Regions from separate parts of the Streptomyces sp. NPDC020958 genome, predicted to be linked through region 4. Evidence: riboswitches for the same ligand, from Rfam matches in the RefSeq annotation. Region 4 holds a riboswitch; each other region holds the start of a gene.
What was found. Region 4 has a riboswitch for cyclic di-AMP ahead of ACZ3KP_RS14375 (transglycosylase family protein). Riboswitches for the same ligand answer to the same signal wherever they lie in the genome.
Positions count from the first base shown of each region.

Region 1: it holds a riboswitch for cyclic di-AMP, as region 4 does, so the genes downstream of both, ACZ3KP_RS24340 (C40 family peptidase) here and ACZ3KP_RS14375 (transglycosylase family protein) in region 4, are expected to answer to the same signal.
Region 2: it holds a riboswitch for cyclic di-AMP, as region 4 does, so the genes downstream of both, ACZ3KP_RS30145 (M23 family metallopeptidase) here and ACZ3KP_RS14375 (transglycosylase family protein) in region 4, are expected to answer to the same signal.
Region 3: it holds a riboswitch for cyclic di-AMP, as region 4 does, so the genes downstream of both, ACZ3KP_RS19165 (M23 family metallopeptidase) here and ACZ3KP_RS14375 (transglycosylase family protein) in region 4, are expected to answer to the same signal.

Region 1 is NZ_JBVHFU010000008.1:267,813-269,988, forward strand. It holds gene ACZ3KP_RS24340 (C40 family peptidase) at 1-1,140, opposite strand, end outside; cyclic di-AMP (ydaO/yuaA leader) riboswitch at 1,149-1,321, opposite strand; gene pcrA (DNA helicase PcrA) at 1,587-2,176, shown strand, end outside.
Region 2 is NZ_JBVHFU010000012.1:291,644-293,819, reverse strand. It holds gene ACZ3KP_RS30150 (DUF6250 domain-containing protein) at 1-109, opposite strand, end outside; gene ACZ3KP_RS30145 (M23 family metallopeptidase) at 300-1,232, opposite strand; cyclic di-AMP (ydaO/yuaA leader) riboswitch at 1,237-1,398, opposite strand; gene ACZ3KP_RS30140 (alpha-galactosidase) at 1,705-2,176, opposite strand, start outside.
Region 3 is NZ_JBVHFU010000005.1:470,426-472,601, forward strand. It holds gene ACZ3KP_RS19155 (dihydrofolate reductase family protein) at 1-456, shown strand, start outside; tRNA gene ACZ3KP_RS19160 (tRNA-Met) at 527-600, shown strand; cyclic di-AMP (ydaO/yuaA leader) riboswitch at 828-987, shown strand; gene ACZ3KP_RS19165 (M23 family metallopeptidase) at 997-2,028, shown strand; gene ACZ3KP_RS19170 (aldo/keto reductase) at 2,122-2,176, shown strand, end outside.
Region 4 is NZ_JBVHFU010000004.1:110,177-112,352, reverse strand. It holds gene ACZ3KP_RS14380 (transglycosylase family protein) at 1-495, shown strand, start outside; cyclic di-AMP (ydaO/yuaA leader) riboswitch at 693-897, shown strand; gene ACZ3KP_RS14375 (transglycosylase family protein) at 901-1,605, shown strand; gene eno (phosphopyruvate hydratase) at 1,902-2,176, shown strand, end outside.

The DNA.
Region 1 (2,176 bases), on a different contig from region 4:
CTCGCCTCCGTAGTAGATCGACTCCTCCCGGACGTACGCGCCGGGCTTGGGGGCGTGGATCATCATCCCGTTGCCGATGTAGACCCCGACGTGGCTGATGTCGTCGTAGAAGAAGACCAGGTCACCGGGCTGGGCGTCGGTGAGGGAGACGGTGGTGCCGGCGTTCACCTGGTCGTAGGTGGTGCGCGGCAGGGAGACGCCGGCGGCCTTCCAGGCGGCCTGGGAGAGGCCGGAGCAGTCGTAGGACCCGGGGCCGGTCGCGCCCCAGACGTACGGCTTGCCGATCTGCGCGCGGGCGAAGGCGATCGCCTTGGCGGCCTTCGTGGCATAGGCGGAGTCCGAGGAGGGCGAGGACGCGGACGAAGAGGAGGACGCGGACGAAGAGGACGAGGAGCTGCCCGCCGATGACGACGCGGCCTCCTGCCGGGCGGCGGCCGCCTGCTGCTTCGCGAGTTCCGCCGCCTTGCGCGCCGCCTCCTCCTGCCTCCGCTTCTCGATCTGCGCGAGGCGTGCCTTCTCCTCGGCCGTCAGCTTCGACAGCAGCTGCCGGGCGGCGGCCAGTTTCGACTGGACGGTGGCCTTGGCCGTCCTGAGGCCGTCCTGGGTCTCGGTGAGCGCCTCCAGGCTCCTCGCGGCCTCCTGCCGCTTCCTCATGGTCGCGGACTGCTGGGTGACGTAGTCGTCGACCGCGTCCTTCTGGCGCGAGGTCAGCCGGTTCATCAGCTGCGACTGGTCGAAGTAGTCCTGCGGGTCGTTCGCGAGCAGGAAGGTCGCGGTCTGGGGGACCTCTGTCCCGGTCCGGTACTGCGCCGCGGCGAACGACCCCAGTTCCTCACGGGCCCTGTTCAGCCGGTCCGTGCGCCGCGCCACGTCATCGAGCATGGTGTCGACGCGCTTGCGCTGCTTGCCGGTCCGCTCCTTGGCCGCGTCGTACTTCTCGGTCGCCGACTCCGCCTGCCGGTAGAGGTCGTCGACCTTCTTCTCCACCTCCTCCAGGCTCGGCCTGCCGTCCTCGGAGGGCGCCGCGTTCGCCGTCTGGGAGAGCAGGGCCACGGAGGTGAGGGCGGCGGTGGCCAGGGCGGGGGTGCGTATGCCCGCTGTGCGCGTTGCGGAGGGGCGGGACCTGCGGTGCGACGCCAAGGGAGGCGACTCCTTCCAGTTGTCCGCCTACCGAGTTAGCTGTCGGGTTCGGGCGGGTGGTTCGGAAGGGTTGCCCTACGGTCCTCCCCCGGAGAGGAGGTGGGACCGATTCACCCCAAGGTCGGTGTGGGTCCCCGGCTCCGGATGCGTGGCGGCACCCCGGACTCGGCGGAGGCCGCGCGGCCCGGCGACGTTCGCCGGTGGGGGTCGTGCGGCCTGCCCGGCACGGTAGCCAACTCGTGTGCTCCGTGTGAAGGTTGATGTGCGATATGCCCGATACATTTTCGTGACCTGAGTGTTGAGTCCCCCGGCTGCGGGCGGTTCGCGGAGATGTGTCCCGACCTGTCGGAATCACTGACGGTAAGGGCCCGAGTCCTTCCGGTGGTCGGCGCGAGTTTCCGGGGCGGGGACCGGTTGTCGGTGGGGCGCCCTAGACTCGTAGAGCGATGAGCAGCCTCTTTGACGACAGCTTCCTGGCGAGCCTCCAGCCCCCGCGCGGCCACGAGGAGGAACCCCCGCCGCCGCCCGAGGACGAGCCGGGACCCGAGCCGGTTCCGGACGACCTGTTCGGCGGGCGGTTCGACACGCCCCCGGACCGGGACGCCTACTACCGCGACGGCGCCGCCCGCCCCGCCCTGGACGCGGCCGCCCTCCTGGAGGGGCTGAACGAGAACCAGCGCGCGGCCGTCGTGCACGCCGGTTCCCCGCTGCTCATCGTCGCCGGCGCCGGTTCCGGCAAGACGCGCGTGCTCACCCACCGCATCGCCCACCTGCTCGGCGAGCGCCACGTCCACCCGGGCCAGATCCTCGCGATCACCTTCACCAACAAGGCCGCGGGCGAGATGAAGGAGCGCGTCGAGCAGCTCGTCGGCCCGCGCGCGAACGCGATGTGGGTGATGACCTTCCACAGCGCCTGCGTGCGGATCCTGCGCCGGGAGAGCAAGAAGCTCGGCTTCACCTCCTCCTTCTCGATCTACGACGCGGCCGACTCCAAGCGCCTGATGGCCCTGGTCTGCCGTGACCTGGACCTCGACCC
Region 2 (2,176 bases), on a different contig from region 4:
CGAGCAGGCGGCGGTGCCGGGGCGCGGCGCTCGCGGGTGCGGCGGGGGTGAGGGCCGTGAGCGCGGCTGCGGCGGTCAGGGCGCCGAAGGCTCGGCGGGTGGTCGTCATGCGGCTGGTTCCTCCCGGTGCGGCACAGGTCGCGGAAAGCGCTTTCACCGAACGGGGTTCACTCTGCCGTCGCCGAGCCTTCGTTGTCGATGCCCGAAGCAGCGCTGCCACGAGAAGGAAACACCGAGGGCCGGACCCCGGGGACCGGGATCCGGCCCTCGGAGTGCGTGTCGGACCGGCGGGGCGCCTGTCAGCCGACGGCGAGGCCCTTCGAGCGGAGGTAGGCGACCGGGTCCACGTCCGAGCCGTAGTCGGGGGTGGTACGGATCTCGAAGTGCAGGTGCGGGCCGGTCACGTTGCCGGTCGCGCCGGAGAGGCCGACCTGCTGGCCCGCGGTCACGGTCTGGCCGGCCGAGACGGAGAGCGCGGAGAGGTGACCGTACTGCGCGTAGTGGCCGTCGGCGAGCCTGATGACGACCTGGTTGCCGTAGGCGCCGCCCCAGCCGGCGGTGACGACCGTGCCCGCACCGACGGCCTTGACGGGGGTGCCGGTGGGCACCACGAAGTCGACGCCGGTGTGGTAGCCGCTGGACCACATGCCGCCCGGCACGTGGTAGCCGGTGCCGACGGTGGCGCCGCTGACCGGGAGGACGTATCCGGAGGCGGCCGTCGTCGAGGCGTCCGGGGTGGACGGGGTGGACGGCACGGACGGGGTGGCCGCCGAGGACGAGGTGGCGGAGTGCGCCTCGGGCCGGGCACCGGAGTCAGCGGTACCGGTCGTCGTGGGGCCGCGGCCGTCGAGCGTGAGCTCGAGGCCGGGGTGGATCAGCGAGGGGTCGTCTCCGACGGCCTGCCGGTTGTCGGCGTAGAGCCGGTGCCAGCCCCCGCTGATGTGCTGGTCACGCGCGATCTCCGAGAGGCAGTCGCCCGGCACCACGGTGTACGTGCGGTGCGCGGAACGCGCGGCGGCGGACGTCCGTACGGCCGCCTTCCCGGGCGCCGCCTTCGCGACGGCCGGCAGCGACTGCGGAGCCTTCGCGGAGACGGACTGCGCGGTGGCCGCGTGGGCACCGGTGGCCCCCATGAGCGGCAGGGCCAGCGCGGCGCCACCGGTTCCGGCGACGGCCATCGAGCGGGTGAGACGCTGGGTCTTCGGGCGGCGGTGCTTACCTCTCGCGGGCATGGCGCGTTCCTCTCCGGCGCCTGCGAGGTGAGCTGTCGGGTTCGGGCTGGAGCTGCCCGGCCACGCCGGAAGGCGTGACTACACCCCTGGCCTGTCCCGGGAACCGGAACAGGCGGTCTTGCCTGGTGGGTCCCCCGCTCCTGCCGGGCACGGGTGAGTGTGTGGGGACTCCGGGCGGCGGCAGGATTCGGCGTTCCGTCCGGATGCGTGGCGAACGTAAGCGAGCAGGACGCACCCGGACAAGCGAACGGTTCCCGACCTCCTGGTGCCGCTTGATCCGTTACGGACGTTCCCGGTCACCCTCCGTGAAACCCGGCCTTTCCCGCTCCCGCAATTCCCTTGTGAAGCGCCTTCATTACGTGAGCATGACGCGCGACGGTCGGTCACGAATATGACGCTCCTCACGCACGTCACGCCACGTCCACATATTCCAGAGCGAGTTGCAATGAAGCCGCCAATTCAGGCAGAAGGATCAGATGCGACGAAGTCGGACGACCGTCGCATCCAGGTCACCCTTGAGCCCCACGCGCAGCCCGTGATGCAACAGCACGGCCCCACGGTGCACTTCGCCCGTTTCGCGGCATTCGTACGACGCCTCCGGGTCGAGGCCCTTGAGCCGGAGCGCCGGCACCGGCTCGCCGTAGCTCTGCGCCTGGAGCCAGGCGAGGACCGCGGTCTCGTCGCCGAGCGTGTACTGCACCGCGCTGAGCCCGCCGGCCGGCGGCCGCAGCCGGAACTGCTCGCCGCGCTGCACCAGCGGCCGGATCTCCTTGTAGAGCCCCACCCAGTGACCGGCTTCGGCGAGTTCCTCCTCGGTCCACTTCGAGAGGTCGCCGCCGACCCCGAGCGCCCCGGCCATGGAGCTGACGAACCGGAAACGCAGCGAGCTGACCCGGCCGTTGAGCTGGTGGTTGGGGCTGTCGGTGACCCAGGCCGACATCACC
Region 3 (2,176 bases), on a different contig from region 4:
GCCGCCGACCGCCACTGGCTGCGGCTCGCCTGCGAGCTGGCGGCCCAGTGCCCACCCTCGGCGACGGCGTTCAGTGTCGGCGCGGTGGTGGTCGCCGCCGACGGCACGGAACTGGCCCGCGGCCACTCCCGGGAGGCGGGCGACCCGGCGGTCCACGCGGAGGAGGCGGCCCTCGCCAAGATCGCCCCGGCCGACCCCCGGCTGGCCACGGCCACCGTCTACACCAGCCTGGAGCCCTGCACCCGCCGCGCCTCCCGTCCCCACCCCTGCGCGGAGCTGATCCTCGGCGCGGGGGCGCGCCGGGTGGTCACGGCCTGGCACGAACCGGACACCTTCGTGCGGGCGGCGGACGGGACGGGGATGCTGCGGGAGCGGGGGGTGTCGGTGGTGGTCCTGGCCGAGTACGAGGCCCTGGCCAAGGCGCCGAACGCACACCTGGAAACGCCCCGCGGCTAGGTCTCCGCGCGGGGGCGCTCGTAACCCGTGTGACTCGCACTCTTCGGATGGCGTATGCTGGTGTCACCGACGCGGGGTGGAGCAGCTCGGTAGCTCGCTGGGCTCATAACCCAGAGGTCGCAGGTTCAAATCCTGTCCCCGCTACTGAAACTCAGGGCCGGAATCCGGATCACGGATTCCGGCCCTGAGGCGTGTCCGGGCGCGCGTTTCTTGGAGGCGTGGTCAACTCGACCGTTTTTGGCCGGTCGTGGCAGGTAAGTCCATCGCGTGGAAGCTTAATGATCAAGGCGAATGGCTTGGAATCTTACCGCCGGGTCTATTAACGTTCGATAACGCAGCGCGGTCGTCCCAGCCGTCACCCGAGATGGCTCCGTGCGCACGCGCCGAATCCCGTCAAGGGAACCGGGGAACCACCACCTTGGGGTGAATCGCACGGCTGCCGCCGAGTACGAATCGGCCGGTATACGCGCGTAGGAGACCTTCCCGCTCCGAACCCGTCAGCTAACCCGGTAGGCGGCGGAAGGAAAGGAGTACGCCCGCGTGGCGTCCAACCGGCCTGCTCCGACAGCCCCGTTCGTACCCAGCCAGCGGCAGCCCGACACCTTCGGTTACGGCACCTACCGCACCGACGAGGGCCCCTGGGAGGAGTGGAACCCCACCGAGGAGTCCCTCGCCCCCGAGCGCGGCCGGCACCGGATCGCCAAGCAGCGCGGCGGCGGACTCGCCCGCAGCTCCACGGTCCTCGGCGTCGGCGTCATCGCCGCCGTCGGCGCGGGCGGCATGGCCACCGCCAACACCGGCCACCCGCCGGTCTCCATCTCCCTGCCGGACCTGCCGTCCGTCGACTCCCTGCTGGGCGACGGGGGCGGCCACCAGGCCACGCAGACGGCGCTGAGCAGCGTCACCACGACGGCCGCCACGGACGGGGACTCCTCGTCCGACGCCGGTGAGGCGCTGCGCAGCCGCATCATCGCCCAGGCCGAGCGGCAGCAGAACCAGTTGGACACCAAGGCGAGCGCCAAGGCCGTGGCCGCCGCCGACAAGGTGGTCGCCGCCGCGGAGGCCAAGGCGGAACAGGCCGCGGCCGCCAAGGCCGGCGCCGCCAAGGAGAAGGCGGTGGCCGCCGCCGCGCAGAAGGCCGAGCAGGCCCGGATCGCGGCGCTGGCCAAGCAGTACACGCTGCCCGTCGTGTCGTACACGATCACCGGCACCTTCGGCCAGGCCGGCTCCATGTGGTCCTCCGGCTACCACACCGGCCTCGACTTCGCCGCCCCGACCGGCACGCTGATCAAGGCCGTCCACGGCGGCACGATCACCGAGGCGGGCTGGGCCGGCTCCTACGGCTACCGCACGATCCTCACCCTGGACGACGGCACCGAGCTGTGGTTCTGCCACCAGTCGTCGATCGGCGTCAAGGTCGGCCAGAAGGTCGCCACCGGCGACGTCATCGGCCGCGTGGGCGCCACCGGCAACGTCACCGGCCCGCACCTCCACCTCGAGGTCCACCCCGGCGGCCAGCCCACCGGCATCGACCCGATGACCTGGCTGCGCGGCAAGGGCCTCAACCCCTGACGCACCTCCACCGGCCCCGGCGGGCCTTCCGCTTTTACGAGAACTTCGTATTGCGTGGGATGGCCCGCCTGCCGCGCCGCGTTGGAATGGAGCATGACTGCTTCTTCCGCATCCCCGGTCCTCCGTAAGCTCGGCGCCTCCGACCTGG
Region 4 (2,176 bases):
ACGAAGGGCCCCGGGACCGAATCCGCGTCCCCTGCTCCGAGTTCCAGCGCGAGTGACACCTCGAAGGCGCCCACTTCCGGCACATCCGACAGTGCGGGCAAGGTGGACAAGTCGGCACCTTCTGCCTCCGCCTCCTCGAAGGCCCACGAGAATCCGGTGATTCCGGACTCCAGTGACGACTCGGACCACTCGTGGCAGACCGGCGGCTCTTGGAGTCTGGTCGACACGGGTGCCGTCAGCAGCGGCGGCAAGCATCGCGGTGACTCGGCGGACGAAAGTGTGACAAAAGGTCAGGGGGTCGCATCCTCCGGCCGTCACGCCTCCGCCGACGCCGCCGGTACCTACACCGTCCGTGACGGCGACACCCTCGCCTCCATCGCCGACTCCCTTGGCCTCGACGGCGGGTGGCGCGCGCTCTACGCGGTGAACAAGGCCGACATCGGCGCCGACCCGAACGACATCGCCTCCGGTCAGACCCTGAAACTCGGTAGCTGAACGGGCCAAATGGGGCGGGAGTTGACGCCCCGTTTGGAGATTATTGTCCGCTTTGGTGAAAGTGTGGGATGAGTCTCAGAAGCCCTGATCATCTTTGAAATTCACCTGATCGTCTGTTTACGGTCGAGGCCGCTCGTCACCGCGAGCCCCGGCTGTCGCAACGCCGAGTCCTGCCAGCGGCCGCCCGGGAACAGTCGTCGCGTCAAGCGCCGTAGGCAGGAGCGGGGGACCCAAGGTAAGCGCCGGGTCCGGCAGTTGAGCCCTCAGGGGCCTCACGGCCGAAAGGCCGCCGGAACCGGCTAGGGGTGGAGCCGCGCGTCTCGCGAGAGCGGGCCGTGCGGCCGGGCAACTCAACCGGCCCGAACCCGACAGCTCACCTCGCAGGCGTCGGTGAGGGGATCTTCCATGCTGTTTTCCGGCAAGGGCAAGCACCGTCGTCCGTCCAAGGCCGTCCGCGCCATCGCCGTCGCCGGTGTCACCGGTGCCGCCGTCGCCGCCCCGCTGATGGCGGCCGGTGGCGCCTCCGCCGCCACCGCCTCCGAGTGGGACACCGTCGCCCAGTGCGAGTCCGGCGGCAACTGGTCGATCAACACCGGCAACGGCTACTACGGCGGTCTGCAGTTCTCCGCCTCCACCTGGGCCGCGTACGGCGGCACCGCCTACGCCCCGCAGGCCGACCAGGCCACCAAGGCGCAGCAGATCCAGGTCGCCGAGAAGGTCCTCGCCGCCCAGGGCAAGGGCGCCTGGCCGGTCTGCGGCAAGGGCCTGTCCGGCGCCGCCTACACCGGCGGCACCTCCAGCTCGTCCAGCTCCAGCTCCGCCGGCTCGTCGAGCAGCGGCAGCGCCGGCACGAGCAGCCGTACGACCGGCACCCAGGCCGCCTCCCGCTCCGCCGACCGCCCGGCCGCCAAGAAGACCGTCACCACCCCGACCGGCAAGAAGGTCAAGAAGGGCGACGGCGAGTACAAGGTCGTCAAGGGCGACACCCTCAGCTCGATCGCCGAGAAGCACAAGGTGAAGGGTGGTTGGCAGGCGCTGTTCAAGCTGAACAAGGACATCGTCGACGACGCCGACGTCATCTACCCGGGCCAGCAGCTGCACCTGAAGTAAGAACCTGGGGGGTCACCCCCGTCCCCCACGGGCCCCGCTCCGGTGCGTTTCCCCCCGAACGCGCCGGAGCGGGGTTTCTCTTTGCGGTCACGCTCCTTGACCCGCTCTTCTCCCGTTCTTCATCGGGACCCCCCTTTGTTCCGCGCGTGAACAATGAGTACCGTCAGGGTGTCCACGGGCCGGTCGGTCGGCCGGCTGACGGCCCTGGGCCGGTTAGGCTCTAGTCGCAAGGCTGAGCAAGGGCCGACCAGGTCCGCGTGCGCCCCGCACAACCAGCGTCACATCCCAAGAAGGAGATGCTCGTGCCGTCCATCGACGTCGTCGTAGCCCGGGAAATCCTGGACTCCCGAGGTAACCCCACGGTCGAGGTCGAGGTCGGCCTCGACGACGGCAGCACGGGTCGTGCCGCCGTCCCGTCCGGCGCCTCCACCGGCGCCTTCGAGGCCATCGAGCTCCGTGACGGCGACCCCAACCGCTACCTCGGCAAGGGCGTCGAGAAGGCCGTCCTCGCCGTCATCGAGCAGATCGGCCCGGAGCTGGTCGGCTACGACGCCACCGAGCAGCGCCTGAT